4 regions of the Pararhizobium sp. P1_E7 genome follow, and region 2 is predicted to be linked to each of the others. Evidence: predicted binding sites of a transcription regulator. Region 2 holds the regulator's gene; each other region holds the start of a gene.
What was found. The regulator PhoB, encoded in region 2, activates phosphate uptake and scavenging genes when phosphate is short. The targets are predictions, from matches to a motif close to TGTCATNNANCTGTCAT.
Positions count from the first base shown of each region.

Region 1: the regulator PhoB is predicted to act here: its motif matches at 1,982-1,998, upstream of AC1D17_RS05300 (BtaA family protein).
Region 3: the regulator PhoB is predicted to act here: its motif matches at 2,138-2,154, upstream of AC1D17_RS07015 (NAD-glutamate dehydrogenase).
Region 4: the regulator PhoB is predicted to act here: its motif matches at 3,699-3,715, upstream of AC1D17_RS07790 (LTA synthase family protein).

Region 1 covers NZ_JBFUBH010000003.1:130,495-138,538, reverse strand. Annotated here, with positions in the region: gene AC1D17_RS05310 (transglycosylase SLT domain-containing protein) at 1-297, shown strand, start outside; gene AC1D17_RS05305 (serine hydrolase domain-containing protein) at 444-1,802, opposite strand; gene AC1D17_RS05300 (BtaA family protein) at 2,046-3,296, shown strand; gene AC1D17_RS05295 (class I SAM-dependent methyltransferase) at 3,293-3,958, shown strand; gene AC1D17_RS05290 (glycoside hydrolase family 25 protein) at 4,209-5,009, shown strand; gene AC1D17_RS05285 (lytic murein transglycosylase) at 5,146-6,354, shown strand; gene AC1D17_RS05280 (cation:proton antiporter) at 6,341-7,780, opposite strand; gene AC1D17_RS05275 (DMT family transporter) at 7,857-8,044, shown strand, end outside.
Region 2 covers NZ_JBFUBH010000032.1:5,886-13,929, forward strand. Annotated here, with positions in the region: gene AC1D17_RS21005 (acetylornithine transaminase) at 1-457, opposite strand, end outside; gene AC1D17_RS21010 (GcrA family cell cycle regulator) at 891-1,427, shown strand; gene phoB (phosphate regulon transcriptional regulator PhoB) at 1,496-2,179, opposite strand; gene phoU (phosphate signaling complex protein PhoU) at 2,286-2,996, opposite strand; gene pstB (phosphate ABC transporter ATP-binding protein PstB) at 3,073-3,888, opposite strand; gene pstA (phosphate ABC transporter permease PstA) at 3,901-5,223, opposite strand; gene pstC (phosphate ABC transporter permease subunit PstC) at 5,220-6,704, opposite strand; gene AC1D17_RS21040 (substrate-binding domain-containing protein) at 6,805-7,839, opposite strand; gene phoR (phosphate regulon sensor histidine kinase PhoR) at 8,034-8,044, opposite strand, start outside.
Region 3 covers NZ_JBFUBH010000004.1:214,676-222,719, forward strand. Annotated here, with positions in the region: gene AC1D17_RS07000 (TetR/AcrR family transcriptional regulator) at 1-325, shown strand, start outside; gene AC1D17_RS07005 (carbonic anhydrase) at 362-1,003, opposite strand; gene pdxY (pyridoxal kinase PdxY) at 1,221-2,096, opposite strand; gene AC1D17_RS07015 (NAD-glutamate dehydrogenase) at 2,381-7,168, shown strand; gene AC1D17_RS07020 (MFS transporter) at 7,211-8,044, shown strand, end outside.
Region 4 covers NZ_JBFUBH010000005.1:98,995-107,038, forward strand. Annotated here, with positions in the region: gene AC1D17_RS07775 (pilus assembly protein TadG-related protein) at 1-412, opposite strand, end outside; gene AC1D17_RS07780 (TadE/TadG family type IV pilus assembly protein) at 412-834, opposite strand; gene AC1D17_RS07785 (DUF1003 domain-containing protein) at 1,044-1,595, opposite strand; gene AC1D17_RS07790 (LTA synthase family protein) at 1,732-3,603, opposite strand; gene AC1D17_RS07795 (NAD+ synthase) at 3,956-5,635, shown strand; gene AC1D17_RS07800 (TolB family protein) at 5,658-6,485, shown strand; gene AC1D17_RS07805 (NYN domain-containing protein) at 6,595-7,359, shown strand; gene AC1D17_RS07810 (diguanylate cyclase domain-containing protein) at 7,475-8,044, shown strand, end outside.

The sequences.
Region 1 (8,044 bases), on a different contig from region 2:
GAAGAACTGGTGCACCGTGTCGTCAAGCGCGAAAGCACCTATAATCCGCGGGCCTATCACTCCGGCAATTACGGCCTGATGCAGATTCGTTACAATACGGCCAAGGGACTTGGCTATGAAGGGCCGGCCGAAGGCCTGTTCGATGCCGAAACCAATCTGAAATATGCGACGAAATATCTGGCTGGCGCCTGGATGGTGGCCGACAACCAGAACGACGGCGCGGTCAAGCTCTATGCCAGCGGCTATTACTATCACGCCAAGCGCAAGGGCCTGCTCGAAACACTGGGCATGAAATAGGCCTGCTGCATAATTCCTTTAATCGGAATCGATTTAAGGAAAAATTATGCGGCAAATTCAAGGTGTTACAGCGACGTTTTGCGCATCATGAATGACGTGCGGCGCTCTAGCCAGCCTGCCCCATAGCCTGTCGGATTTCGAGGCGGTCAGTTGACCGCCTCTATTATTTTGGCTTGCAGCTGGCGCACGTCATAGCCGCTGCGCGACGGCGTGAGGCCCAACCGAACGACCGCAAGCCCGAGCGACGGCACCAGCATCACGGTCTGGCCGTCATGCCCCTGCAGCCAGTAGGCATCGCCGGGCAAAGGCGGGCCGCCGTCATTTCCGAACTTCGTCCAAACCTGCCCTGCCCCATAACGGCCGCCGGATGCCTTGGTTGGCGTGTGCATGTAGCTGACAAAGTCCTGCGGCAACAATTGCTCACCGTTCCAGCTGCCGTTCTGCAAGAGGAAGAGGCCAAACCGGGCCCAATCACGCGCTGTCGCATACATATAGGAAGAGCCGACAAAGGTGCCGTGCGCGTCGGGCTCCAAAACCGCGCTGTTCATGCCGAGCGGCCTGAAAAGCGCCGCGCGCGGAAAGGTCAGTGCCTCGCGCACGCTGCCGAACGTGTCCATCCAGAGCCTCGACAGGATGGTCGAGGTGCCGCTGGAATAGCTGAAACGCTCGCCTGGCTTTGCCTCCAATGGCTTGGCCGCTGAGAAATCGGCCATGTCCCCTTCCAGATAGAGCATGCGCGTGACGTCGGTCACATCGCCATAGTCCTCGTTGAACTGAAGTCCGCTCTGCATGGCCATAAGATCGGCGAGTTTGATCTGACTGCGCGGATCGTTTCGCCATTGCGGCAACAATTCAGTCCGCTCAAGCGACATCTGGCCGTCACGGATCCGCAAGCCGATCAGGGCAGCCGTCACCGACTTGGTCATGGACCAGCCGAGCAGCGGCGTCGCGCTGTTGAACCCCTCGCCATAGTTTTCCGCGACGATCCTTCCGTCCTTGACGACGACGATGGCGCGCATGCCGGGCCCGGACAGCTGCGGGTCGGTCAAAAGCGTCTGGACTGCCGGGTTGACTGCCGTGCCGCTGCCATCGGGCCACGGTTTGCCGTCATCCGATTGCGGTGGCCGGCGGCGAAGCTGCCTGTTTCCGGGAAAAGTGGCGAATTCGCCCTCGGTCACATTGGTGCAGCCGAGCCCCTCGCGATAGATAGCCCGGCCGGGTGCGGCAAAACCGAACATGCGCGCCGTGACTGCTTTTCGCGTTTCATCGACGGATATCCGCACCAGGCGCAGGAGGGGGTGTCCGGGCGCCTGGACGTCATCGGCTAGAACCGTGTTCGCATCCCTGCCGGCAATGAAAACGTTGGAGCAGACAATCTTGGCCGCATAACCGTCACCGACCCGCAGCAGCTCCGGCGGCACGACGGCAAGCCAGCCCACGAAAGCCGTGACGGCTGCCGATACCGAGCCTGCGAGCCAGAACCACCTTTTTTTCCGCATCCGCATCGTCCCTGCTTCGCCATGGCCAGAAGAACAGGATTCCATGCATTTAGGAAGGCTTTGTGGCAATCACGTTGGTGCTAAACATGTTTCTAGTGGCGATCGATCGCACCTCGAGCTTTTCCGGCCCCGGGGGGACAGCATTCGCCCCTGCAATTCTACGGGTGAACATTGCATAAGGCTTTCGTCATCAAAGTGTAGCGGACTCGTCTTAGAAGCTCCTCCAACATTAACGGATGGCAGGATGACATGACCGATCTCGCACCCGATGCTGGCTATGGCAAACGAAACCGCAAGCTGAAAACCGCGCTTATCCAGCACAAGGCGCTGAGCCTTGACGGTCTTTCGGAACGTCTTTTCGGGCTTCTCTTTAGCGGGCTCGTCTACCCGCAGATATGGGAGGATCCAGCCGTCGACATGACTGCGATGCAGCTGCGGCCCGAGCATCATATCGTCACCATCGGTTCCGGCGGCTGCAACATGCTGGCCTACCTTTCTGCGGCCCCCGAACGCATCGATGTCGTGGACCTCAACCCGCATCACGTCGCGCTGAACCGGCTGAAGCTCGCCGCATTCCGGCATCTGCCCACCCATGCGGACATCGTCCGTTTCCTCGCCCGCCACGATCTTGCCAGCAATGTCCGGGCCTATGACCTTTTCATCGCACCGAAACTCGACAGAGAGACGCGCAAATACTGGAACGCCCGCGGCCTGACCGGCCAACGCCGTATCAAGGTTTTCGGCAAGAACATCTATCGCACCGGCCTGCTCGGACGGTTTATCGGTCTTGGCCACCTTTTGGCGCGGCTGCACGGTGTGGATCCGAGCGAACTTGCCAGTGCCCGTTCGATGCGCGAACAGCGCCAGTTCTTCGACGAGCGGCTGGCCCCCCTGTTCGACCGTCCGGTTATCCGCTGGATCACCAGCCGCAAGAGCTCGCTGTTCGGTCTCGGTATTCCGCCGCAGCAGTTCGACGAGCTGGCAAGCCTCAGCGCGGAAAAATCATTGGCGGGCGTACTGCGCCATCGGCTGGAAAAGCTCTCCTGCCATTTTCCTCTGAAGGAAAACTACTTTGCCTGGCAGGCCTTTGCCCGCCGCTATCCGATGCCGCATGAAGGCGAACTGCCCGTATATCTGCAGGCCGGCCGCCACGAGGCGATCCGCAACAATGCCGAGCGCGTCCATGTGCATCATGCCAGCTTTACCGAGCTTCTGGCCAAGAAGCCTGCAGGCTCCGTCGATCGCTACGTGCTGCTCGACGCCCAGGACTGGATGAACGACCGCCAGCTCAACGACCTGTGGGGCGAAATCACCCGCACCTCGGCTGAAGGCGCCATAGTGATCTTCCGGACTGCCGCCGAGGCCAGCATTCTGGAAGGCCGCGTCTCGGACGCCTTGCTCGGGCAATGGCGCTATGATGCTCAGCAGTCGCAGGCGCTCAATCTGAAAGACCGCTCGGCAATCTATGGCGGCTTCCATATCTACAGGAAAGCAGCATGACGGCGATCGAGACCGGTGCAGGCAGCAGCCATGCCGACCGCATGGACCGGATGTATCGCACGCAGCGGCATTTCTACGACCTGACCAGGAAATACTATCTGTTTGGACGCGACACGCTGATCCGCGAACTCGACATCCCCGCTGGCGCCGGCGTGTTGGAAATTGGTTGCGGCACAGGCCGCAATCTGGCGCTGATTAGCCGGCGGTTTCCGCACGCCCGGCTGTACGGGCTCGATATTTCCGCCGAGATGCTGATTTCGGCGCAGGCCAAACTGGCCCGGGAAGGCCGTCAGGATGCAGTGCTGCGCGTTGCCGACGCGACCGGCTTCACAGCTGGCGAATTCGGCCAGCCCGGCTTTGACCGCATCGTTATCTCCTATGCGCTTTCCATGATCCCGGAATGGGAAAAGGCAATAGACGCGGCGATTGGCGCGCTCAATCCGGGCGGTTCGCTGCACATCGCCGATTTCGGCCAGCAGGAGCGCCTGCCCCGCCTGTTCCGGCGCGGCCTTCAGGGGTGGCTCAAGCGGTTCCACGTCACGCCGCGAAAGACCATGACAACAGTGCTTGAGGCCAAGGCTGAAACCCTTGGTGATGCGCTTGCGTTCCGGCCTATCGGCCGCGGCTATGCATGGCTCTTCACTTATACCAAGTCTCGATGATAGAGACTTGGTATTGCCGGCGCCTCGCGTAATAGGCCGCCGCAAGCCCCGCGGAATGCTGCCGGTCTAATTTTCCCGGCGTAGACCACTACTTTTGGGTCGGTGGTACCGCTTTGGCAATTGCTGCTTGAAACTAACTCATTTTTTACGATGATGTGATGAAGATGAGGTTCAGGCCTCCGGGGGAATTCACATCAACGGATATCATCGTGTGAGGCAGCTTCGTCGATCGTTTCAGAACGGGAACCCCATGCGCCGGCTATTCCTGGCTCTCCTGCCTATTGTGAGCCTTCTTTCCGCCTGTACCTCGACAGACTACGATCTCGTCTCCACAGCCTCCATCCCGCCGAAATTCCAGGACAAGGATCCGCAGGATTTTGGCGCGCGCACGCCGCAGCTTCACAATATCCATGGTGTTGACGTCTCGAAATGGCAGGGCGACGTCGATTGGGTCAAGGTAAAGGCCTCAGGCGTCTCCTTCGCCTTCATCAAGGCGACCGAAGGCAAGGATAGGATCGACGCGAAGTTCAGCGATTATTGGCAGCAGGCCCGCGCCGCCGGCCTGCCCTATGCGCCCTATCATTTCTACTATTTCTGCTCGACAGCCGACCAGCAAGCCGACTGGTTCATCGCCAATGTGCCCAAGAGCGCCGTCTACCTGCCGCCGGTTCTCGATGTCGAATGGAACGGCGAATCCAAGACCTGCCGCTTCCGGCCGTCGCCACTGACCGTTCAGACCGAAATGAAGCGCTTCATGGACCGGCTCGAAGCCTATTACGGCAAGCGCCCGATCATCTATACCTCGGTCGATTTCCACCGTGACAATCTCGTCGGCCAGTTCAAGGACTATCATTTCTGGGTCCGTTCGGTCGCATCGCACCCGACGGAAATCTACGCGGAACGCCGCTGGGCCTTCTGGCAATATACCAGCACCGGCGTGATCCCCGGCATCGATGGCAACGCTGACATCAACGTGTTCGCGGGATCGCCGAAGAATTGGAAGAACTGGGTGGCAGCTGTCTCCAAGGCGCGCGAACAGGCCCAGAATTGAGCCTGCGAAAAGGGCGCATTTCTTCTTTCCGCCCCATTGCCGTGCGACAGCGGCTCCCATAATTTCGACGCTAACTGCGGCCTGTTTTTGAAAGGCCGTTTTGGCCGGCTCCGGCCCGACACAACAAGGACTTGCGATGACACGCAGCACACTGCGCTCCGTTCTCTCGATCGGCTTTCTCACCCTTTTGGCCTCATCTGCCCTTGCGCAACAGGCGGCCACACCTGCCGCACCGTGCGGCGGTGATCTCGCCACCTTCCTGCAGGGCGTCAAGGCCGAGGCGATTGCCAAGGGCATTCCCGCCGAAGCGGTCGATCGCGCTCTGGCCGGCGCTGCCATCTCCGAAAAGGTGCTGGGCCGCGACCGCGCCCAGGGTGTCTTCAAGCAGAGCTTTACCGAATTCTCCCAGCGCACGGTCAGCAAGGCGCGGCTGGATATCGGCGCCAAGAAGATGAAGGAATATGCCGCCGTCTTCGAACGTGCCGAAAAGGAATTCGGCGTTCCGGCCCCGGTCATCACCGCATTCTGGGCGATGGAAACGGATTTCGGCGCGGTTCAGGGCGACTTCAACACGCGCAACGCACTGGTGACGCTGGCCCATGACTGCCGCCGCCCTGAAATGTTCCGCCCCCAGCTGATTGCCGCGATCGAGATGGTCCAGCACGGCGATCTTGACCCGGCAACGACGACCGGCGCGTGGGCTGGCGAAATCGGCCAGGTCCAGATGCTGCCGGAAGACATTATCGCGCAGGGCGTGGACGGCGATGGCGACGGCCATGTCAACCTCAAGCAGAGCTCGCCGGACGCCATCCTGACCGCCGCCAAGTTCATCAAGAGCCTCGGCTTCACAGCCGGTCAGCCCTGGATCCAGGAAGTGAGCCTGCCGGAAAACCTGCCCTGGGAGAAGACCGGGCTGCAGGCCGGCATGACTGCCGGTGACTGGTTCGCACTCGGCGTCAAGCCGCGCGACGGCAACACCGCCTTCCCGCAGCTTGCCTCGTCACTGGTCATCCCGCAGGGCCGCCACGGCGTCGCCTTCCTGACCTATCCGAACTTCAACATCTATCTCGAATGGAACCAGTCGTTCATCTACACGACCTCGGCTGCCTATTTCGCCACCCGGCTGGCAGGCGCTCCGTCTTACGACACGCATAATCCGGAACCGGGATTGAACGATGAAGGCATGAAGGCACTGCAGACGAAGCTGCAGGACAAGGGCCATGACGTCGGCAAGATCGACGGCATCCTTGGCTCCGGCACGCGTGCGGCCCTTCAGAAGGAGCAGCTGCGTCTCGGCATTCCCGCCGATGGCTGGGCAACGCCGGCCGTTCTCAGCGCTCTTTAAGGTTCGATTCAGGAGGGTCCGCTTCGGGCTTGTTTTCCAATCGTGCCCGCCGCCGGTGGTGGCGGGCAAGACGGAACGCCCTGTAGCGCAGCTTCAGCGACCAACGGGCGCCGGCAAGGGCCGCACCCCGCTTCGATACCTCGCTCAATTCGCGCGCATAGGCGATCGCGAAGGCCTTGCGATAGGTGAGCAGATGTTCGGAAGCAATGTTTTCCAGCCGGTGCATCATGCTGACCCAAAGCGGCGAGACGAGCAACGAGACCGCCGTGACGGCGATTGCCACCTTGTAGGTATCAAACTGCAGGACACCGGCGCCAAGACCAGCAGCAGCAAGCACGAAGGAGAACTCGCCGATCTGCGCCATGGACAGGCCGGCGACCAGGGCGATCTGCGGCGATGAGCCGGTTTTGCGCAGCAGGAAAATGTTCAGCACGGTCTTGGCGGCAATGACGATCAGTGCAGCGGTCAGCACCGCCCAGAAATTCTCGCCGATGAAGGTCAAGTCGATCAGCAACCCGATCGATAGAAAGAAGACCACCAGCAGCACGCTCTGGATCGGCTCGATCACCGGTATCACCCGGCTGCGCAGCGTCGAGTTGCCGATCACGATGCCGGACAGAAATGCGCCATAGGCCGGCGACATGCCGGCAAGGCCCGAAACGGCTGCGGCACCAAAGCAGACGGCAAGCGCCCCGAGCGCCAATATCTCGACCTTGTCCTCGACCGCCTCGCTATAGGGAACCCGGAGCTTGCCGTGGCGGCCGAACCACCAGAGCAGGGCCGCCAGAATGGCGATGGCGATGACCATTTTGATCGCGATCGTTGCGAAGTGCGTCTCCTCGCCGCCAAGGCTCGAAACCAGGATCAGCATGGGCACAACTGCGATATCCTGCGCAATCAGCACGCCGACGGCGATCCGCCCGGTCTCGCTACGCAACTCGCCCATGTCCTCAAGCATCTTCATGGCAACGACGGTGGATGACATCGCAATGACGAAGCCAAGGATTAGCCCCTCCGCCATGGTTGCGCCGGTGATCAGCGCGATCAGCCCGGCTGCTGCAATGGCAGCGATTACCTGCCCGCCCGCAACCAGCAAAGCCTGGCGCAGGCTGAGCACAAAGGCCTTGATCGACAGTTCCATGCCGATGAAGAACAAAAGGACGACAACGCCCATCTCGGCAAGCAGCGTGACGTTGGCGCTGGCGGAGATGAAACCGAACCCCGTCGGTCCCAGCGCAACGCCGGCCAGGATGAACCCCACCAGCGGCGGCTGGCGCAGGCGCAGGAACCCCAGCCCCAGTATAGCGGCGACCGCCACCACGATCGCAATGGGGACAAGCCCCTGCCCCTCATGTGCGGCGGCAGCGATGGATTGTGTCGTGACGGGCTCCAGCAGGTCATCCTTCCTATCTGTGGTGCGGTTCAAGAATCGGGTGGATAAATCCCCTCATACCCCTTAACCGTCGTTATGTTCCGAATGAGGCAGGGGAAGGTCAAGTCACATGCACGCGAAAACGGACGGTTTGCAGAACCGCATGACGCTGGCCACCTGGGGTCTTCTGGCACTGCTCGGGCTGATCTGGGGCGGCTCGTTCTTTTTCGCGCGCATCGCCATCCAGCATGTGCCGGCGTTTACCCTTGTTCTGTTGCGCGTGGCACTGGCCGCATTGGCGCTGCATATCTACGTGTT
Region 2 (8,044 bases):
GACCGAAGCCTTCGAGATATTTTTCCTGTCCGCCGGCAGCAATCGTCGCCAGCGTGCGGCCATGGAAGGCGCCTTCGAAGGTAATAATATGGAATTTTTCTGGCTGGCCCTTGGCGAAGTGATAGCGCCGCGCCGTCTTGATGGCGCATTCAAGCGCCTCTGCACCCGAATTGGTGAAGAACACCTTGTCGGCGAAGGTCGCTTCCGTCAGGCGGCGGCTGAGGCTTTCCTGGCCGGGGACTTCATAAAGGTTCGACAGGTGCCAGACCTTGTCCGCCTGCTCCTTCAACGCCGACACAAGATGCGGATGTGCATGACCGAGCGAATTGACCGCGACACCGGCGGCGAAATCGAGATAGCGCGTGCCATCTTCAGTGATCAGCCAGACGCCTTCGCCGCGCTCGAACCGCAAGGGCGCACGGGCATATGTGTCATAAAGCGGCGTGGCATCGGCCATGGCGCGTGTCTCCTCAAACCATCACGGCAATTATACAACCAGATCCTCAACGAGGCTGCGGGCAGCCCGTAAAAAATCAAAATGCCGCCTCGCGGCGGCAGGGGCACTATCTTCATTTCGCACTGCAATGTCAACAAAAGCCCATGATTTCCGGCAATTCGGGCAGACACAGCGGAAGCGATTTTTTTTAGCCGGATACCCTTGCAAAAATGCCACGCATCGCAAGCAAGTTGGGGAAAACTCAGAAATCGATTCGGCGGGATTCCCCGGACTCTTGTCAGCGAGTCCCCCGGGCTCTACGTTAAGAAACAATTACTAGAACGCATGCGGCGGACCTAGTCACCAAAAGTGTTATCGCGTTTCAGCCTCGGAGCACATCCAGGGCTCGGTGGAGGATTCGACCATCACCAACGCTGGGAATGGAGACAAGACCATGAATTGGACTGACGAGCGGGTCGAAAAACTCAAGAAATTGTGGTCCGAAGGTTTGAGCGCGAGCCAGATCGCTGCGCAGCTCGGCGGCGTCAGCCGCAATGCCGTCATCGGCAAGGTTCACCGGCTCTGCCTGCCGGGCCGCGCCAAGGCTGGCGGCAGCACGACCACGGCACGGGCAAAACGCCCCGCGCCTGCCGCAGCTCCCCGCGCACCGAACAACTACACCGCATCGCGCATGACCGCCACCCGCACAATGACGCGCACCACCGGTGCAGCCGTCATGAAGGAAGAATTGGAAATCGACGCGATCGAGGATCAGGAAGCAGCACCGGCGGGCAACAACGTCGTTGTTCCGATGTCGCGCCGCCTGGCACTGACGCAGCTGACCGACCGCACCTGCAAATGGCCGATCGGCGATCCGATGAAAGAAGAATTCCACTTCTGCGGCAACGACTCCCCGGACACGTCGCCCTACTGCACGTTCCACGCCAAGCTGGCCTACCAGCCTTCCGCGGAGCGCCGCCGGGCACGCTGAGGCCGGATTGCTTTTTACGAAAAAGGGGCCCAAGCGGCCCCTTTTCTACGTCTGGGCAATACAGAAGCTCAGCTTTCCAACGAATAGCCTGCGCCGCGCACTGTGCGGATCACATCCTGCATGTTGGAAAAATTCAGAGCCTTGCGCAAACGGCCGACATGGACGTCCACCGTGCGCTCGTCGACATAGATGTCGTGACCCCAGACACCGTCCAGCAGCTGCGAACGCGAGAAGACACGGCCCGGCGAGGCCATGAAGAATTCGAGCAGACGGAACTCCGTCGGTCCGAGGCGGACTTCACGGGTCTTGCGGTGAACGCGGTGGGTTTCGCGGTCGAGTTCGATATCGCCGCATTTCAGCAGCGTCGACAGCACTTCGGGCTTGGCCCGGCGCAGCATCGCCTTGACCCGCGCCATGAGTTCCGGCGTCGAGAACGGCTTGACCACATAGTCATCGGCGCCGGTGGCAAGCCCGCGGACGCGCTCGCTTTCCTCGCCGCGTGCCGTCAGCATGATGATCGGCAGGCGCTCTGTCTCAGAGCGCTGGCGCAGCCTGCGGCAGAGTTCGATGCCGGAAACGCCCGGCAGCATCCAATCGAGGATCAGGAGATCGGGTAGGCGTTCCTGCAGGCGCATTTCCGCCTCGTCGCCACGATTGATCGTATCGACTTCGAACCCTTCGGCCTCAAGATTGTATCTGAGGAGAACGCTAAGCGCCTCTTCATCTTCAACAACGGCAATTCTTGGCAACATGCAGTCAGCTCCTAGGCGCCCGGCCGGCTGGCCGAAGGCTTGCCGAGCGGCTCCAGCGGCCGCTCGCGCAGTCATTACGTAAGGCTTTACTTACTTAATCACGCGATCAATTGCCGATCGCGCCGACGGTGTTGGCTGTATCGTCCTTCGGACGCTCACCAACGGGTTGCGCGCCGGTCGCCATGTAGTAGATGGTTTCGGCGATGTTGGTGGCGTGGTCGCCGATGCGCTCGATGTTCTTGGCGCAGAACAGAAGATGCGTGCAGGGTGTGATGTTGCGCGGATCTTCCATCATGTAAGTCAGCAGTTCGCGAAACAGCGACGTATAGATCGCATCGATCTCGCCGTCGCGTTCGCGAATGCTGTTGGCCTTTTCCGGCGAGCGCGAAGCATAGACGTCGAGCACTTCCTTGAGCTGGACGAGCGCAAGCTCGGCCAGATGCTCGAGGCCGCGGGCAAGCTGGCGCGGCAGGCTGGCGCTGGAAACGGCGATGACGCGCTTGGCAGTGTTCTTACCGAGATCGCCGACCCGCTCCAGATCGGCCGCGATGCGGATCGACCCCATGATTTCCCGCAGGTCGGCGGCGACCGGCTGGCGTTTTGCGATGGTGACGATCGCCTTCTCGCCGATCTGGCGCTCGGCCTCGTCGAGGATGGTGTCGTCGGAGATGACCTTCTGGGCGAGCGCCAGGTCGGAATTGACCAGGGCGCGCACGGATTCGGCCACCATCTGTTCGGCCAGACCGCCCATCTCGGAGATGCGGCGGGTCAGGTACTTCAGATCTTCGTCATAGACGGAAGCAATGTGCGTAGACATGATTGTTTTTCCTTGCGATCACAATCCGGGTTGGAAGACCGCCACCCTGCCGGCATGGAAGGGTGGGGAAGCGCCTTCAGCCGAAACGGCCCATGATGTAGTCCTGGGTACGCTGGTCGTCCGGATTGGTGAACATCTTGTCGGTGTCGTTTTCCTCGACGAGATTGCCGAGGTGGAACATGGCGGTGCGCTGCGACACGCGTGCAGCCTGCTGCATCGAGTGCGTGACGATGACGATCGTAAAGTTCGTGCGCAGTTCGTGGATCAGCTCTTCCACCTTGGCGGTCGCGATCGGGTCCAGCGCCGAACAGGGCTCATCCATCAGAATGACTTCCGGGCTGACGGCGACGGCGCGGGCAATGCACAGGCGCTGCTGCTGACCGCCGGAGAGACCGGTGCCGGATTCATGCAGGCGGTCCTTGACCTCGTTCCAGAGACCGGCCTTCTGCAGGCTCGACTCGACGATCTGGTCAAGTTCAGCCTTGGTGCGGGCGAGACCATGGATCTTCGGACCGTAGGTGACGTTCTCGTAAATCGACTTGGGGAACGGGTTGGGCTTCTGGAAGACCATGCCGACGCGGGCGCGAAGTTCAACGACGTCGATGCTCGGGTCGTAGATGTCACCGTCGTCGAGGGTAATCTTGCCGGTGACTCGGCAGCCGTCGATCGTGTCGTTCATGCGGTTGAGGGTCCGCAGGAACGTCGACTTGCCGCAGCCCGACGGGCCGATCAGCGCGGTGACCGTGTTTTCGCGAACGTTGAGGTTCACATCGAAAAGCGCACGCTTCTCGCCGTAATAAACCGAAACGTCCTTTCCGATCATCTTGAAAGGAACAGTGTTCATTTTCTGGTCCAGCGCCTTTTCAACTGCTGCTTCTGACATCATGTTCATGTTTCTACCTCACTACCAGCGCCGCTCAAAGCGACGCCGCAACAGGATTGCGCCAAGGTTCATGACGACGAGGAAGATCAAGAGGATCATGATCGCACCCGAAGTCCGTTCGACAAATGCACGTTCGGCTTCGTTGGCCCACATATAGATCTGGACCGGCAAGGCAGTGGACGGCTCCATCGGCGAGCCGGGATAGTCGACCACGAAGGCCACCATGCCGATCAGGAGCAGCGGCGCGGTTTCACCGAGCGCATGCGCCAGACCGATGATGGTTCCTGTCAGGACGCCCGGCATGGCCAGCGGCAGGACATGGTGGAAAATCGTCTGCATCTTCGAGGCACCCAGGCCAAGAGCGGCCGAGCGGATCGACGGCGGGACTGCCTTCAAGGCTGCACGCGTGGCGATGATAATCGTCGGAAGCGTCATCAGCGTCAGGACAAGGCCACCCACGACAGCGGCCGAACGGGGCATGCCGGCGAAGTTGATGAAGATCGACAGGCCAAGCAGACCGTAGACGATCGACGGAACAGCCGCGAGGTTGTTGATATTGACCTCGATGAGGTCTGTCAGCCTGTTCTTGGGCGCGAACTCTTCCAGGTAGATCGATGCTGCAACGCCGATCGGAAGGGCAAGCGCCAGGACGATCAGCATCATATAGAGCGAACCGAGGGCAGCGACGCCGATGCCCGCAGCTTCAGGCCGGCTCGATGCGCCATAGGTGAACAGGCCGGTGTTGAACTGCTTGGCCATGGCACCGGTCTCGGACAGCTTTTTCATCCATTCGAGTTGCTGGTCCTTCACCTTGCGGTTGGCCTCGGCAACGGTCAGGTCGATCTGCCCCTTGTTGGCGCTGTCGATATTGCCTTCCGCCAGCAGGGAGACATTGGCAGTCGTGCCGATGAGTGTGGGATTGGCAACGACCAGATCGCGAAGCTGCGTCCGGGCGCTTGCCGAGACCATGTCCGTCGCCTGCTTGACGAGCGGCTTGTTGGCGGGATCGATATCGAGAGCCTTGACCAGCGCATCGCGCACCAGAAGCGGATAGTTCGCCGTCATCAGCTTGGTGGGATTTGCACCACGCTCGTTCTTCGGATCGATGATCTTTTCCGAAAACTCGATCGGCAGCGTGATCGCCGTCTGCTGGAAGGCCGTGTAGCCCTTGGAGACGACAGTCCACAAAAGAACGAACAGGAAGAACAGACCGATCAGGATGGCGATGAGCCCATAAGCCTTGAAGCGGCGTTCGGCAGCGTAGCGCTTCTTGATGCCGATATCGCGTCTTGCCTGCGCCGGGCGCACGAAGGAGGACTGTACGGAGGATGTCATGTCGGTCATTCGTACTGTTCCCGATACTTGCGCACGATGTAGAGTGCATAGATGTTGAGGCAGAGCGTGATGGCAAACAGTGTGATGCCCAGCGCGAACGCCACCAGTGTCTGCGGCGAGTTGAACTCGAGGTCGCCCGTCAGCTGATTGACGATCTTGACGGTGACCGTGGTCATCGCTTCGAACGGGTTGAGCTGCATGCGGGCAGCAACACCTGCAGCCAGCACCACGATCATGGTTTCACCGACAGCACGCGAGGCCGTCAGCAGCAAGGCGCCGACGATACCGGGCAGAGCAGCCGGCAGGATAACGCGCTTGATGGTTTCGGAGCGTGTGGCGCCGAGGCCGAGCGAACCGTCACGCAGCGAGCGCGGCACCTGCGTAATGATGTCGTCCGACAGCGACGACACGAACGGGATCAGCATGATGCCCATGACGAGACCGGCGGTGAGAACGCTCTGCGCCTGGATGAAGTTAACGTAGTTCCCGGTGACCAGGCCGTTCAGCTCAGCGGAGATATCGCGCAGGAAAGGCCCGACCGTCACCAGCGCGAAGAAGCCGTAGACGATGGTCGGGATGCCGGCGAGAATTTCAAGGAGCGGCTTGGCAATGCCGCGGACCGCAGGCTTTGCGTACTCGGCCATGTAGATGGCGGCGAACAGGCCGACAGGCACCGCAAACAGCATGGCGACGAAAGCGATGTAGAGGGTGCCGGCCAGAAGCGGCAGAAGTCCGAACTGTCCTTCCGTGCCACCGCTGCCCGCAGCCGAGAACCGCGGATCCCAGACCGTGCCGAAGAAGAACGCGCTGGGGGATACCGACTGGAAGAAGCGGATCGCCTCAGACAGCATGGAGCCGACGATACCGACTGTCGTCAGGATCGCGATGGAAGATGCCACCAGGAGGGCACCGAGCATGACGCGCTCGACCCGGTTTCTGGCCCGGAACGGCGCGCTGATGCCGCGAATGGCGAAAACGGCGCCGGCGATCGCGATGATCAGCACGACGGCGCTCATTGTCCACCGGCTGCCATCCTTCAGAGAGTTGTACTGCTGCGCTGCCTCGACCATGTAAGGCTCGCCGGCATTTGCCATCGGCACGCCCTTGGCCGCCAAGGCATCGCGAAGGTTGCTGGAGCCACTTGTGACGGCCGCAAGTTCGTCGCTGTTCAGCAGCTTCAAGCCGTTGGCGACCTGCATGACCTGACCGAGCATGAGTTCGGTGGTCGCGCCGCCCTGGCTGCGCACATTCTCCGGCAAAGCAGTTCGAACGGAATTTTCAACGAAAAACGGGCTGGCGATCAGCCAGACGGCAAGAACGAACGCAGCCGGCAAAACCGCCCAGATGGCAACATAGACGCCATGATAACCGGGAAGCGAATGCAGGGCGGAAAGTTTGCCTTTGGAGCTGGCCATCGCCCGTGCGCGGCCGGCAAAATACGCCGCAAGGCCAACGATCAAAATGATCAAAAGAATAAGAGAAGTGCTCATCGATATGTCCCCCCGGCCTTGTCAAACATGAAAGCCGGCAAATCCGCATACTCGGGAGGTCCGGCACGGCAAAACTGCCGTGCCGGATTTTTGAGGTGTATTAGAGCATGTTGCCGTCGGTGAAGGCCTTGCGGTCAGCTTCGCGCTCGGCGTCCGGAGCCGGAACGAGACCATAGGCAGCCAGCGGGCTATCCGGGCCGACCATCTGGTCGTCGAGGAAGAATTCAACATATTCCTTCAGGCCCGGGATAACGCCGAGGTGAGCCTTCTTGACGTAGAAGAACAGCGGGCGGGAAACCGGATATTCGCCCGAAGCAATCGTTTCGACCGACGGAACGATACCGCTGACGGTCGCAACCTTCAGCTTGTCAGCGTTGTTTTCATAGAAGGACAGGCCGAAAACGCCGATACCGTTCTTGTTGGAAGCGATACGAGCGAGTGTTTCGGTGTAGTCGCCGTCGATATCGATCGCCAGACCGTCCTTACGAACAGCGATGCACTTCTTGGCAGCTTCCTTTGCGTCGGGAATAAGAGCCTTGATGGCGACGTCAGCACCCGCGTCCTTGCAGCCGTGGGCCAGCATCTTTTCGTCGAAGACTTCGCGCGTGCCGTGCTTTTCGCCCGGGATGTAAGCGGCGATTTCAACGTCCGGCAGGTCCTTGTTGACTTCCGACCACTTCTTGTAAGGGTTGGCAACGAGCTTGCCGTCGACAACCAGTTCAGCGGCGAGCGCCAGGTAGAGGTCCTTCGGGACGAGCTTCAGATCGGCATTGCCCTTATCCGTTGCGAAGACGATGCCGTCATAACCGATCTTGACTTCCTGGACTTCAGTGACGCCGGCTGCCTTGCAGGTTTCCAGCTCGCTGTCCTTGATCTTGCGCGATGCGTTGGCGATATCGATCGTGTCCGGGCCAACGCCCTTGCAGAATTCCTTCAGGCCGGCACCGGTGCCGCCGGATTCAACAACCGGGGTCTTGAAGTCGGGGAAGGTTTCGCCGAACGTTTCGGCAACAATCTTTGCGTAGGGAAGAACGGTCGAGGAACCGGCAACCTGGATCTGGTCGCGAGCAATGGCAACGCCAGCAAAAGCGGCGGATGCAACCAGAGCTGCAACAGTAAGTTTCAAGGACTTCATCAGAATACTCCCATAATGGGCTTGTGTGGGTGCGCTTTTCACCAGCGCTCGCTTTCGCCGTGTCGATCGGCCGCCCTAGTTAGCGCCCGATGCCCACACCTTTTATGTCAACTTGACGAAACATTTGTGACATATCAACTATTTGAAATAACTGTGTATTTTTGACATGTGACTTTTCAGGCGATGGGTTTGTGTCAAAACCTCA
Region 3 (8,044 bases), on a different contig from region 2:
CGAACTTGAAGCGCATATGGGCTGGATCGGCGAACGCGCCGGTCGTCCGAACTATCGCGGCTGCCCGCAGATCAATGTCGCGGCGGAGTTTCCCGATCCCGCGCACCCGGCACGCGCCGTGGCACGGATGCACAAGGAAGAACTGAGGCAGCGGCTGAAAGCGATAGCCGAGCGCCTGGGAGTCAAGCGCCCGGAGGAACTGGCCTTGCAGCTGGCGCTGGTCATCAACGGCGCCTTTGTCAGCGGCACGCTGTTTTCGGCGCAGAATGCGATCCCGACCTTGCTGGCCATGTCGCGCTCACTCGTGGCAACGGCGCGCATCTGAAGCACGCCGCCGCGCCAAAACGCCGCAAGCGAAAAATCACATGCCGGGCCGGGCGAAATCGCCGGTCTTCGGGTCCATCACCCAAAGCTCGCCGGTCGAGATGTCAAACCAGGAGCCATGCAGCTGCAGCTTGCCGCGCTGTTCGAGGATCTGGACGCAGGGGAAAGTGCGCAGATTGGCTATGGAATTGCGAATGGACACCCGCTCCAGCGCCCGCTGGCGTTCCGCCACGGTCATGATGTCATTGCTGTGAATCTGTTCGGCGGCGGGTTTAAGGAGATTCATCCAGCGGCCGATAAAATCGCCGGGCGACAACGGCTCCGCATCCAAATCGAGCGCCGCCTTGATGCCGCCGCAGCGGCCATGACCCATGACGACGATATCGCTCACCTTCAGAACCTGGACGGCGAACTCAAGAGCGGCCGACGTCGAGTGATAATGACCGTCCGGTTCGTAAGGGGGCATCATATTCGCCACGTTGCGCACCACAAACAATTCGCCGGGTCCGCTGTCGAAGATGGTTTCCGGCGCTGCCCGGCTGTCGCAACAGGCAATAACAAGCGTCTTCGGCTGCTGGCCGCTTTCGGCCAGGGCCTTGTAACGCTTCTGCTGCTCATTGAAGCGGCCGCTCATGAAGTTGTTGTAGCCGTTCAGCAAATGGTCCGGGAAACGCTGCATGGTGCTCGATCACTCCAACTATTTAAGACAATTGAGATGTACATTTGCATGTCAGCCGCACACGACATACCATCTTCCTGCGCCGCACACAGGCAAATTTACGGCAGCCCGCGCCGCCGGTAACATCCGTGGAATTTTTCGTATCGTTTTGCGTAGGGTGGAAACGGTTTATTCGCTCAAGGCATGGGCTGGCAAGGGGTAGATAGGCCGAACAGAATCACGACCGGCGTTTCTGCCCGGGATGCATCAGTCGTCGCATCTGAACCATGGCCATCGGCGTCGCAAGGCTGGACGCATCGCGCTCAAGCGTCAATTCGTCGGCACCGCGCTTGCCGGTGCGGGCGATGATCTCGAAGACGCTGGCAGTGGCCAGTTGCAAGGCCCGCTCCTCGTTCAGCCCTTCCAGAAGCCGGGCGACAAACAGCGCCGCCAGAAGATCGCCCGTCCCGTTGGGAGGATTGTCGATCAGCCGATGTTCGGCGAGCAACGCGTGATTGCCGGAGAGATAGAGATTGCCGGTGCTGCCCTGCATCATCGGGAAGGCCGAGGTAACGAGCATGCGAGGCGGCCCAAGCGACAGCGCGGCTTCGAGAATAGCGGCATTTGTGTCAAGATCTGCACCACAGAGCCAGGACAGTTCGAACCTGTTCGGCGTGGCAAGAGAGGCAAGCGGCAGCAACCGGTCGCGCATCGCAATTGCCGTCGCCTCCGGCACATAAAGCCCGCCGGCATCGCCCATCACCGGATCGCAGGCATAAAACAGATCGGGCTTTTTCTCCCGCAAGGCCTCGACCAGGCGCGCGACGCCTTCCGCCTGGTGGGCAGCACCAAGATAGCCGGAGAGGACAGCGCGGACTTCGCCCGTCCATGGGGCGCGGATCAGATCATCGATCAGCCTGCCGAAATCCTCTTCGCCGACCGTCACCCGCGTCGATGGACCATGGCCCGGATGCCATGGCAGGATGACCGTCGGCACGGCCCAGACCGGATAGCCCAACGTCTCAAGCGCAAAGACGGCCGCGCGATTGCCGACCGAGCCGCGAATCACATGGCTTGAAATGACGATGACGGCGCCGGGTGCAGGCTCGGACATATCTGATTTTCCGCTGTTTCGACCTGCCCAGATCGCCCGACAGTCATGCCGCTGTCAACTGCGGCTGACAAAAGATCAGAGGGCGCATTTCCGGCTCATTCATCAGAACAACGAAATATGCAAATACAACCGATTGAATTCGAAAATCGGCGAATCTTTGCCAAAAATTTCACAAAACCATTCCGATTTGGATCAATCTGGCCGAAAAATAGCCACAAAAACAATCGCCATGAGCAATTCTTCTGTTAGGTTCGGCCAAAATGGTGATTGCGGGGAGATACGTCATGGGCACCAAATACAATCCAAAAAAAGACCGTCATTTCGAAGCGGTGAGCGAAGCCGGCAAAGCGCTCGGGCTGAAATTGCTCGCTCCGGAGATCCTTTTTCGCCGCGCCAGCCATGACGATCTCGATGCCTATACGCCCGACATGCTGGCGCTGGCGGCAGCCCATGCGCTGACGGCCATCAGCCACAAGGAAAGCGACCGGCCGGTAATCAGCGTTGAGACGGTCGAGGGGATTGCACCCAATGGCGACGACGTATCAGTCCTGTCCGTAACTGACCGCAACATGCCGTTTCTCTACGATTCGATCATGGGCGAGGTGACGAGCACGCACCGCGACATTTACCTTGCCGTACACCCCATTCTGGTTATCGAGGCAGGCAAGCCGGCTAAAATTTTCGATCCTGAAGAGAAGAGCGATCCCGCCACCCGGATCAGTCACATCCAGATTCACCTGGCCAAGCTGACCGCGGCAGAAGCGGAAGACCTGAAGGAACGCGTCGCCAACGTGCTGTCGCAGGTTCACCAGGCCGTCGGCGACTGGAGCCAGATGACGGTGCTGCTCGATCAGGCGATGAATGAGCTGGAAAACCATGCACCGAGCCGCAAGAAGGGCGACCGCGACGAAGCGCTGGCGTTCCTGCGCTGGCTGCGCGGCAACAACTTCACATTCCTCGGCATGCGCGAATACACCTATTCCGGCAAGGGCGACGATGCCGTGGTCGAACGCGGCGAAGGCCGCGGTCTCGGCATCCTCTCCAATCCCGACGTGCGCGTGCTGCGTCAGGGCAAGGATGCCGTACTGACGACGCCGGAAATCCTTGCCTTCCTCAACGGTCCGGATTTTCTCATCGTCACCAAGGCGAACGTCAAATCGGTGGTGCACCGCCGCGCCTACATGGACTACATCGGCGTCAAGCGCTTCGACGAGGCGGGCAATGTCACCGGCGAACTGCGCATTGTCGGTCTGTTCACCTCGAGCGCCTATACGCGGCCGGCAGCGGACATTCCGCTTTTGCGCTTCAAGGTCGAAAAGATCGTCGATCATTTCGGCTTCGATCCGCAGAGCCATTCCGGCAAGATGCTGACCAATACACTGGAATCCTACCCGCGCGACGACCTGTTCCAGATCGATGTCAGCCTGCTGGCAAGCTTCTGCGAGCAGATCAACGAACTGGCCGACCGGCCGCGAATCCGGGTTCTGCCGCGCATCGACCATTTCGATCGTTTCGTTTCCGTTATCGTCTACGTGCCGCGCGAACAGTATGATTCCGATGTGCGCGAAAAGATCGGGCTCTATCTGAAGACCGTCTATGACGGCCGCGTTTCGGCCTATTACCCGGCTTTCCCGGAGGGCGGGTTGGCGCGGGTGCATTTCATTATCGGCCGTTCCGGCGGCAAGACGCCGCGTGTGGCGCAGGCGAAGCTTGAAGACGCGGTCCGCGACATCGTCACCCGCTGGATCGACCGGTTCAACCTGCTCGCCCGCCATGACGACGTGTCCATCGCCGTCAACGAAGCCTATCAGGCCGCCTTCACGCCAGCCGAGGCCCATGCCGATCTCGCTGATATCGCCGCCTGCTCGCCGGGCGACCCGATCCGCATCGCCTTCTACCAGAAGCGCGGCAAGGGACCGGAATCGCTGGAGCTGAAGATTTTTCACGCCGGCGAGCCGGTCTCGCTGTCGCATCGCGTTCCGCTGCTTGAAAACCTCGGCTTCCGGGTCATCAGCGAACAGACCCACGATATTGCCGTTTCCTGCGCAACGGCTGGCGAGCGCCTCGTTGTTCTGCACGATATGGAATTGGTCCATCGCGACGGGCATCTGCTCGATCTCAACAAGACCGGACCAATGCTGGAGGAGGCCTATCTGGCCGCCTGGAACGGCGTGATCGAGGACGACAGCTTCAACCGGCTGATCCTGCTGGCCGGGCTGACCGCGCGCGAAGTGACGGTTTTGCGCGCTTACGCGCGTTACTTGCGCCAGACCGGCATCACCTATTCCCAGGGTTATCTCGCTGACACGCTGAACAAATATCCGGCTATTGCTTCGGATATTTTCAAGCTTTTCGTCACTCGCATGGACCCTGTGCTCGAAGACAAGCCGAGAACGAAGCGCATTGCCGCGCTGAGCGCCGCCATCGAAGAGGCCCTGAACGCCGTTCCGAGCCTTGACGAGGACCAGATCCTGCGCCGGTACGTCAATGTCGTGCAATCGACCCTGCGCACCAACTATTTCCAGCGCGATGCAAGCGGAAATCCGAAGGTGATGCTGGCCTTCAAACTCGATCCTAAAACGCTGGAAGGACTACCGGAACCGCGCCCCTTCCGCGAAATCTTCGTTTACGGCACCGAGGTCGAAGGCGTTCACCTGCGCTTCGGCAAGGTGGCCCGTGGCGGACTTCGCTGGTCGGACCGGTCGCAGGATTACCGGACCGAGGTGCTCGGCCTCGTCAAGGCGCAGCAGGTCAAGAACGCCGTCATCGTCCCCGTCGGTGCCAAGGGCGGCTTCTATCCGAAGCAACTGCCGGCCGGCGGTACGCGCGATGACATCTTCAAGGCGGGCACCGAGGCCTACAAGACCTATATCCGCACCATGCTGTCGATCACCGACAACATTGTCGGCCAGGATATCGTACCCCCGGCGAATACGCTGCGGCTCGATGGCGACGATCCCTATTTCGTCGTTGCCGCCGACAAGGGCACGGCGACCTTCTCCGACACCGCCAACGGCCTGGCCCAGGAAGCCGGCTTCTGGCTGGACGACGCCTTTGCCTCCGGCGGTTCGGCCGGCTACGACCACAAGAAGATGGGCATCACCGCGCGCGGTGCCTGGGAAACGGTCAAACGGCATTTCCGCGAAATGGACATCGACATCCAGACGACGCCCTTCAGCGTCGTCGGCGTCGGCGACATGTCCGGCGACGTCTTTGGCAACGGCATGCTCCTGTCGGAGAAAATCCGCCTGATCGCCGCCTTCGACCATCGCGACATCTTCATTGATCCTGATCCGGATATCGAAAAATCCTTTGCCGAGCGCAAGCGCATGTTCAACCTGCCGCGTTCCAGCTGGCAGGACTACGACCGCTCGACGCTTTCGGCGGGCGCCATGATCATTCCACGCTCGGAAAAATCGGTGACGCTGACGCCGCAGGCGATGGCGGCAATCGGCCTTGAAAAGAGCCAGGCGACACCGTCCGAGATCATGACGGCGATCCTGAAGAGCCCGGCCGACCTGCTCTGGTTCGGCGGTATCGGCACTTACGTGCGCGGCCCAAGCGAAACCGATGCGGAAGTCGGCGACCGCGCCAACGACCCGATCCGCATCACCGCCGACGAGGTCGGTGCCAAGGTGATCGGCGAGGGCGCCAATCTCGGCGTCACCCAGCGCGGCCGCATCGGTTTCGGCCTCAAGGGCGGACGCTGCAACTCCGACGCCATCGATAACTCGGCCGGCGTCAACTCCTCCGACTTCGAGGTCAATATCAAGATCGCACTCGCTTCGGCGATGCGCGACGGCCGGCTGACGCGGGCCAAGCGCAACACGCTTTTGGCCTCGATGACCGACGAAGTGGCCTCCCTGGTGCTGCGCAACAACTACGAGCAGTCGCTGTCCATCTCGCTGACGGAAATGCTGGGTGCCGGCAACCGGACGCCTCTTGCCCGGCTTATGACCCGGTTGGAAGCCGAAGGCCATCTCAACCGCAAGGTCGAGGTGCTGCCGAACGATCTCGCGCTGAGCGAACGCTATCAGAACGGCAAGGCGCTGACACGCGCCGAGATCGGCGTGCTCTTGTCCTATGCCAAGATCGTGCTGTTCGACGAGATCGTCGCCAGCGACCTGCCCGACGACGCCTATCTGCTGACGACGCTGCGCGATTACTTCCCGGCCAAGATGCACAAGGCCCATGCCAGCGATATCAACGAGCACCGCCTGCGCCGCGAAATCATCGCGACGGTTCTGGCCAACGATGTCATCAACCGCGGCGGTCCGGCCTTTGTCTCGACGTTGATCGACCAGACGGGCTTCATGCCGGCGGATGTGGTGAAGGCCGCGGTGCTGACACGCGACGGCTACGACCTGAAGCGCATCTATGGCGAGATCGACGCGCTCGACAACGTCATCAGCGGCACTGTGCAGAACGAACTCTACCAGGAGGCGGCGCGCATCTTCGCCATCGTCACCGAACGGACACTGAGAACCAAGGCGATGCAAGCGCCGCTCGGCGAGGCGATCGGCGAGCTGCGCGAAGCATTGCAGAAACTGAAGTCCACCCTGCGAAGCTCGATTCCAGAGGACGCAACGGCGGACGTGCGGCGAAGGGCTGCCTATTTCATCGAGCGTGGCGTGCCGCCGGCGCTTGCCGAGGAGATCGCCGCTCTCGCCGTGATGACCTTCGTGCCGGAAATCATCCAGATCGCCGCCGATACCGGCGTGACGCTGGCACGCACGGCGCAGAGCTATTTTGGCGTGACGCAGAACCTGCGGATCGCCCGGCTCCTGGCGGCCGCCGAGCGCGTTTCGGCAACCGAGCAATACGAGGCCATGGCCCTGTCGCGCAGCATCAACGACATCGCGACCGCGCGCAAGGACATCACCATCGCAGCGCTCACCGACAAGAAGGACGAGCGCAATCCGGTCGGTGCCTGGCGGGACGGCGACCGTAGCCGGATTTCCCGGGTAACCGAACAGCTGACCCAGTTGACCGAAAAGGGCGAAACGACGCTCGCCAAGATCACCGTCGCGGCCGGGCTCCTCAGCGATCTTGCACAGAACAGGATGAGGTGACACTGTTCGCTCCAACAGGGCGGACAGGCAGTGGAGAATCAGGTGAGCAGCATCACGGCAGAGGCTGGCGACGAGCCAAGGGTATCGCGCGCCGGCCTTTTCGGCTGGATGCTGTTCGACTGGGCAGCACAGCCGTTCTTCACCGTGATCATCACCTTCATCTTCGGCCCCTATTTCGTTTCCCGGCTCACGGACGACCCGGCCTACGGGCAGGCAATGTGGGGCTATACGTTGACCATCTCCGGCATCGTCATCGCCGTGCTGTCGCCGGTGCTCGGTTCGATCGCCGACCAGACCGGCGCCCGCAAACCCTGGATCGCCTTTTTCGCCGTCATCAAGATCGTTTCGCTGGCGCTCCTTTGGTTTGCCGTGCCCGGGTCGTCGCTGATCTACCCGTTCATCTTCATCATCCTCGCATCGATCGCGGCCGAATTCTCGATTGTTTTCAATGACTCGATGATGCCACGGCTGGTCGGCGAAAAGCAGATCGGCAAGATCTCCAACATGGCCTGGGGGCTTGGCTATCTCGGCGGCATGATCGTGCTGATCGCGGTGGTGGCGCTGCTTGCCGGAAGCCCGGAATCCGGCAAAACAATTCTCGGAATGGACCCGCTGTTCGGGCTTGACCCGGCAACCGGCGCCGATGCGCGGGTCACCGGGCCGATCGCGGCCATCTGGTATCTTGTGTTCATCCTGCCGATGTTCCTGTATACACCCGACGCCGACAAGGGGGCCATGCCTGCCGGCGCTGCCGTACACGCCGGGATGGCAGAGCTGCGCCACACGATCGGCGAACTCCGGCACCGCTCCGGAATTTTGCGCTTTCTGATCGCCCGGATGATCTTTCAGGACGGGGTCAACGGCTTGCTGGCACTT
Region 4 (8,044 bases), on a different contig from region 2:
CCGCCGGCGTGGCATTGGGGATGAAACGTTGACCGGTTGCGAGCGCCGGATCGGGGACATAGCGTCCCTTGACGATCGTGACGATGCCGTTCTTCATCGCGGCAACGTCTTTCTGGATGACTTTTCCGTCCGGATCGATCAAGCCGTCCTTGGTCGCAATCGCCAGGGGAAGGCCATTGGTCTTGAAGTGATTGCGCGCAGCATTCTCGACATTGGGCAGGTCCGAGGCCGCGACGATGGCGGTGAGGTCGGCGATGCCCTGCATCTCCTGCTTCTGCAGCGTCAGATAGCCAAAATCGATCCCCAGCCCGAGTGAGAGCACGACGAGGGGCAGGACAAGGGCTGCGGATACACCGATATTGCCCGAGGTATTGGTGAGAATATTGCGTCGTTTCAGAGCTTCGCGGGCCATCAAATACCTCCCAGCCTGATTGTTGCGTAACGTTTGATTTCCTCATCGGGCAGCGCGAAGGAAAACAGTTTCCAGATCGGCAATTCGCTCGAGTCGTAGACAATGGTGACGGTAAACTGGTTCAGATTGCTGATATCGTCCTCGACATCGACCGAGAGTTTCGCCTTGTTGATGAAGGCATAATCCAGCGTCGATGTCTGGATGAACGATTTAGCGAGACTCTTTCGTTCCGTCGCCGAAAGTCCGGCCACAGCGGTTCGCGCCGCATCAGCGGCGATCTGCTGGATGGCGTGCGTGGCGCTCAGATAGATGCCGTAGCCGATCATGGTGAAAATGGTCAGGAAGAACAGCGGCGCGATGATCGCAAATTCCAGCGCTGCGGCACCGTCCGTATTGTTGCGCATCCGCGCCATAAAAGACATACAACACACTCCCAGGTTTGCACCGGGTCGATATATCGATCCTGTTACACCTATATCGTGTGCTTCATTTGTTAATTTTTCTATACGCTAATAAATGGGCTTTTACATTCCTGCGTTTAAATGTTGTATTTCTTATATTTATGGTTGTGCCATATTCGTTCGGTTGCGCTTGACGCGGCCGCGTCAGAGCCGGAATGGCACAGGTAAAGTCAGGTCTGCGCGCTTCCTGTGTCCCTGTATTGCGCAAGCAGCGCCTGCAATCGGCCGACATCGGTGCGCAGTTCGGCGATTTCGCGCAGCAGCACCGTATCGATTTTGTGATGCAGCGAAATCAGCTCGACTTCGGATTTGAGATTGACCTCGTAGTCCTTCGAGGCATCGAAACGATCCTTCATTGCCTGCCGGTTCTGCGACATCATGATGATCGGCGCCTGCAGCGCTGCGATCATCGACAAGAGCAGGTTGAGGAAGATGAAGGGGTAGGGGTCGAAGGCATTTTGTGTCAGCAAAACCGTATTGGCGGTGGCCCAGACGGCGAGGAAGATGAGGAATGCGACGATAAAACCCCAGGAGCCGCCAATGCGGGCAATGCTGTCTGCCGTCCGGTCACCGAAGGATTGACCGGCAATGAAGGCTGCGTTGGTGTCCTGGGACAGGATCTTGCGTTCTTTGGCGTGCCGCAGGACATGGCGTTCCACGTCGCCGAGTTCAGTGCTCGGTTTGCCAAACAGGAGGTGGGAGACTTCGTCGAGGTGAGACATGGGCCGGCTCCGTCAAATAACGTTGCCCGTTTTATACCGAGTCTCGATGATAGAAACCTATCTCTATTATCGAGACTTGGTATGGGCCCATGCCGGTAAATTGCGGAAACGCCGATCGCCGGCGTCCCCCTTCTTTTTACATCGCCGCGCCGGCGAACAGATCCGCATGCGACTGGAAGAACCGTTCCGTGCCAAAGCGCTGGCCGAACATCATGTCGTGCTGCAGGAAACGATAGTCGCGGATGCGCGGCGGGATCGTCTTTTGCCGTGCCCAGGCGGCCGTTTCCTTGCCCTTGTCATCGACGAGCATGTAGCGGTCGATGACGCGGTATTTGTCGAAGATGTTGCCGAGGAAGCCTGTGTAGTAGGGATGCTCGAAGCCGCCCTGCTTGAGGATCTGGTAGGAGAGGAAGGCCGGGCTGATGGTGCCGATATCCTTGACCGGGCCGGTCTTGTTCGACCAGACGACCAGCGGTGTTTCATGCTGCGCCTTCATCTGCTCGAGCGAACCTTTGCGCGACGCCGTGACGTCGTTCATGAAGCCGGTATTCGGATAGACCGTGTTGAGCGGCGGCAGATGATCGCCGAACAATACGATGATCGTCTCGCGGTCACGCTCCTTGGCCCAGTCCATCAGCATCTTCAGGCTGTCGTCGGCTTCCTTGATGCCTTGTGCATAGGTTTCGAGAACCTGCTTGTCGACGGCGGGAAGATTGCCTTCGACCTTGATGGTGTTCTTGGCGTAGCGGTTTGCCTCATAGGGACCATGGCCCTGCAGCGTGACGGTGAAGAAGAAGAACGGATCGCGCAGCTGGTCGGCCTGGCGGATGATTTCCTTGGTCAGCGATTCATCCGATGCGAAGATGCCGCGCTTTTGCATCACCGGCATATTCTCTTCCGACCTGAACTGCTCGAAGCCGAAGGCCTTGTAGACGGCGCTGCGGTTCCAGAACCATTTCTGGAACGGATGAACGGCACGCGAAACGTAACCTTCGCCACGGAAGAAGGTGGCAAGCGACGGGATCGGGTTGCGGATATACTGCTGGTAGGGAATGCTGCCATAGGGCAGGAAGGCGTTCGAAAAGCCGGTCAGCGCCTCGAATTCGACATTGGCCGTCATGCCGCCGAACTCGGGCGAGAACACGTTGCCGGACTGCATTTCGCGGATGGTCGGCATCGGATCGGGCGACAGCTTGACGTTTGGCAGGCGGGTCGGATCCCAGAAGGATTCGCTCATCAGCACGATCACGTCGGGCTTGCCGCGATGGGTCGTGCCTGCCGGCACCGGCTTGGTCGGAATCTTGTTGATGGCTTCCGACATGTAGCCTGCGGGCGCCGTGACGTTGGCCATCGGCAGATTGAGCGCAAACGCCATGGTGAAGCCGTTGTGACGGTAGTTTTCGGTCTGGTCCCACATGATCGGAATGACCTGCAGGCGATCGCGCACCCAGGAGAAGTTGTTGTAGTCCATCAGGTGGTAGAACGCGCCCAGCAGCGGCAGCGCGACGGCGAGCCGTGTCAGGCGTTGACGGCGGGTCAGCACAGGAAAGCGCCGCCAGGCGAACCGGGCAAGCCAGGCAAGGGCAACGACCGCGACAACCATGCCGGCAACGATGCCGACAGCTGTCCAGGGCCGGTCTCTGACCAGAACCGGCATCAGTTCCATGATCTGGCGCCCGAACAGGAAGTCTGTCGGATAAAGGGGATCGGACAGGAAAATCTGCTTCTGGCGGCTGACGAGCGCCGGCACAAGCGCCAGCGGCGCAATCAGGATGACGCCATAATTTTCGCGCGCGAAGGCCGCATCAATTGCCAGGAACAGCAGAAAGAACACGCCGGCGGTGGTCCAGGCCGGGCGGGCCGGGTCGAGGAAAAACAGCGCTGCTTCCGTGACCGAATTGCGGGCGATCCATTCGACGAAGAAGATCAGCGTAATCGACAAAAGCAGCGACAGGGAGAGGTGTCTTGCAATGGAAAGCGCCTTGGCATGGCGGTGGCCGAAACCGATTTGCGGGCCATAGGACCTGGAAGCGGTGGCAGCGATTGCTGCCGATTCAAAACTGGCCAAGGCCGTCTCCAATTTTTACAAAACTGTCTTCCTAATGTCATACAGATGTCATCTTGAACGGAGGATGAATAATTCAAGCGGCGTTTTCCCCCGTCTTTTTTCGATGGTGCTTTCAAGGGGGAAACGGAGCGGCGCAGCGGCTTTCAGCCAGCGCTCAGGCGCTGCAATCCTCTGTTGAATTGATTTTTTTCTGACTTGCGGGCAAGCACGGGGTATTTTGAGGCTAAATGCGATAAACACATCACCGGATGCCCCGGCATCCGCGATAGCAAGCTCAAGTACAGGCCTGTTCATGACCGCGCAAAAGACCATTTCCACGACGTTCCGCATCGCGGTTGCCCAGCTGAACCCGACTGTGGGAGACGTTGCCGGCAATCTTGCCAAGGCCCGGGAAGCGCGCGCCGACGCGGCGCGCAGCGGCGCCGACCTTCTGCTTTTGACCGAACTGTTCATTTCCGGCTATCCGCCGGAGGATCTGGTTTTGAAGCCGGCTTTTCTCAAAGCCTGCCAGAAGGCGATCGATGCGCTCGCCGCCGACACCGCCGATGGCGGCCCGGGTGTCGTCGTCGGTTATCCGCGGCAGGGCGAAGCGGGGCGCCACAACTCCGTTGCCGTTCTCGATGGAGGCCGGGTTCTGGCCCTTCGCGACAAGGTCGATCTGCCGAACTACGGCGAATTCGACGAGAAACGGGTCTTTACCGAAGGTGCCATGCCGGGGCCGGTCAATTTCCGCGGCGTGCGGATCGGCATCCCGATCTGCGAGGAAATCTGGAATGATCTCGGCATCTGCGAGACGCTGGCGGAAAGCGGAGCGGAGATCCTGCTCGTGCCGAACGGCTCGCCCTACTATCGCGGCAAGGTCGATGTCCGTCATCAGGTGGTGCTTCGCCAGGTGATCGAAACCGGTCTGCCGCTGATTTTCGCCAATCAGCTCGGCGGCCAGGACGAACTGGTGTTCGACGGCGCCAGCTTCGCCTTCAATGCCGACAAGAGCATGGCCTTCCAGATGAGCCAGTTCGAGGAGAGCCTTTCCGTCTCCGAGTGGCGCAGAAACGGCGACGGCTGGGTCTGTGAACAGGGGATGATGTCGCGCCTGCCGCAACAGGAGGAGGCCGACTACCGCGCCTGCATGCTGGGCTTTCGCGACTACGTCAACAAGAACGGCTTCAAGAACGTTGTGCTTGGGCTCTCCGGCGGTATCGATTCGGCGATCTGCGCGGCCCTTGCTGTCGATGCGCTGGGCGAGGAGCGGGTGCGCACGGTGATGCTGCCTTATCGCTATACCTCGTCGGATTCGTTCAAGGACGCCGAGGATTGCGCCAAGGCGCTCGGCTGCCGTTACGACATCGTGCCGATCGAGGAGCCGGTGCAGGGCTTCCTCAGTGCGCTTTCGGAAACGTTCGAGGGAACGGAATCCGGCATCACCGAGGAAAACCTGCAGAGCCGCACACGCGGCACGATCCTGATGGCGCTGTCCAACAAGTTCGGCTCGATGGTTGTCACCACCGGCAACAAGTCGGAAATGTCGGTTGGCTATGCGACGCTCTATGGCGACATGAACGGCGGCTTCAATCCGATCAAGGATCTCTACAAGATGCAGGTCTACGGGCTGTCGCGCTGGCGCAACACCACCGTGCCGCCGGGCGCGCTCGGGCCGTCGGGCGAAGTCATCCCGAAGAACATCATCGACAAGGCGCCGTCTGCCGAGCTTCGCCCGAACCAGACCGACCAGGATTCGCTGCCGCCCTATCCGGTGCTTGACGATATCCTCGAATGCCTGGTCGAGAAGGAGATGGGCACCGAAGAGATCGTGGCGCGTGGTCACGACGAGGCGACGGTGCACCGGATCGAGCATCTGCTCTACATCGCCGAATACAAGCGCCGCCAATCGGCACCGGGCGTGAAGATAACCCAGAAGAATTTTGGCCGTGACCGCCGCTATCCGATCACCAACCGGTTCCGCGACCGGTAGTTTTCGGAAAGGAAGAAGCAGGATGCGCAGCTCGGTCGAAATCTACACGATTGCCAGCGGTGAAAGCCGGGTGGTCTGGCAAACGGATGAGCTGGTCGAGGCTCCGAACTGGTCGCCCGATGGACAGTCGCTGGTGATCAACGGTGACGGCCTGCTCTACCGCTTGCCGCTTTCCGGCGGCGAACCGGTGCTGATCGACACGGGCTTTGCACGCACCTGCAACAATGATCACGGCATCTCGCCCGACGGCAAAACCATCGTCATCAGCGACAAGACCGAGTTCGGCGCGTCCACCATTTATACGCTTCCTGCGACGGGCGGGCTGCCAAAGCAGGTGACTGAGAACCGGCCGTCCTATTGGCATGGCTGGTCGCCGGACGGAAAGACGCTTGCCTATTGCGGCATCCGCGACCAGGTCTTCGATATCTACACCATCCCTGTCGATGGCGGTGATGAGACGCGGCTGACCTTCGGCGAGGGACGCAATGACGGGCCCGACTACAGCCCGGATGGAGAATGGATTTATTTCAACTCCAGCCGGACCGGCCAGATGCAGATCTGGCGCATCCGGCCCGATGGCTCCGATGTCACACGCGTTACCGACAGCGAATACGGCGACTGGTTCCCGCATCCGTCGCCCGATGGCAAGCACCTGCTCGTCATCTCCTACGATGGCGACGTCTTCGACCATCCGCGCGACCTCAATGTCCGGCTGCGGCTGATGGAACCGGATGGCAGCAATGCCCGCATCCTGTTCGGCCTGTTCGGCGGGCAGGGCTCGATCAACGTTCCCAACTGGTCGCCCGATGGCAAGGAGTTTGCCTTCGTGCGCTATCAGCCGGCACCCTGACGGGATTTTCGTTTAGTAGCGCAATACAAAAATACGCAACAGCGGTTGTTGTTTATCTTGCGCACAATCATTCCTTTTCCTATTGTTTTCTAAAGTAGGGGAAGGGGAAATGCCCGTTCATCACCGAGTTGCGGTGCTTATTGACGCGGAAAACGTATCCGGAGATTTCGCCGCGTCTGTTCTACGCGAAGCAGGCGCCCATGGGGCGACGGTAATGCGCCGCGCCTATGGCGATTTTGCCCAAGGGAGAGGCTCAAGCTGGCTTGAGGCTGCCGTGCCCTATGCAGTTGACACCATTCAGGTTTCAAGCCCGATCAAGAGCAAGAATTTCAGCGACATGCGCATGACAATCGACGCGGTGGAACTGTTGTTTGCCAACAAAGTTGATGTTTTCTGCCTCGTATCTTCGGATGGCGATTTTACCCCGCTTGCCATCTATCTGCGCGGAGCCGGCAAGCTCGTGGTCGGCATCGGCGGCCAGCAGGCATCCGCATTGTTTCGCCAAAGCTGCGACGCCTTTCATATCGTTGTCCCGCCCGCCAATGTTCCGGCTCCGGTTGCCTCGACGCCGAAACCTCAAATGAAACCCGCCGGGAAGTCAGGCAAAGAGCAGGGCTTGCTGTCTCTTGTAAGTGCGGCAATCAAAACGCTTGGTGCCGATACGGACAATGGATGGGTTTCAATTGCCAGGTTGGGAAAGGCTTTGCGTGCGGTTGCTCCAAATTTCACGACAAAGTCTTATGGCTCTGGCACTTTGACAAAGATTCTTCTTCAGGAACCGTTACTCGATTTACAACAGCGTGAAAAAGGGATGTTCGCGCGTGTAAGGCCCGGGATCACCGTCATTTCCGCGCTAGAGGGCCGCCGCAATTAACGGATTTCCAACCAGCTTGTTTAAATGAAACTTGCGCTTTTCCCGCTAGTCTTTGCCTCAATCCACGCGTGAACCTTGAGGGCTGGTTCGGCGAAAAAGACCAGTTGAGGCGGGCATGGCGGCAAAGGTGGCAAAGCGGAAGTCGGGCAAGGCGGTACTGGGCATCCATGCAGCCTGCACGCTGGTTGCCTTCCTGATCGTCGCAAGCCTTGCCTTCGTGCTCGACCGTTCCGTCACCGAGGCCGACCGGTTCGGGCTGACCGCCGAGCGAAAACTGGTCGAAAGCGAGATGCAGCATCAGGTCGATGCCGTCGTCCAGTATCAGGCCCAGCTGTCCTATTGGGACAAGAGTTTCGCGCAGCTCGCCAACAGAACCTTCACCGATGCTTTCGTCCGGCAAGAGCTGACTGGCTGGCTGTGGAGGGATTTCGGTTTTTCCTGGATGATCTTTGCCGACGCTTCCAGCCGCACGTTGCTGGCCGTGGAGAACGGCCAGAAGGTCGATCCTGAACTGGGCGCGCGAACCCTGAAATGGGTCGATGACCTCATCGAGAAGGCGAACGACCTTTACGAGACGGCACTCGTCGCCAAGGGGGCCGGTTGGGCGCTGCGATCCACGGAGACGGACAAGGATGCGCTGGCAGCGCCTCTACCGGGCATCCACGCCGCGGACCTGCGGATGATC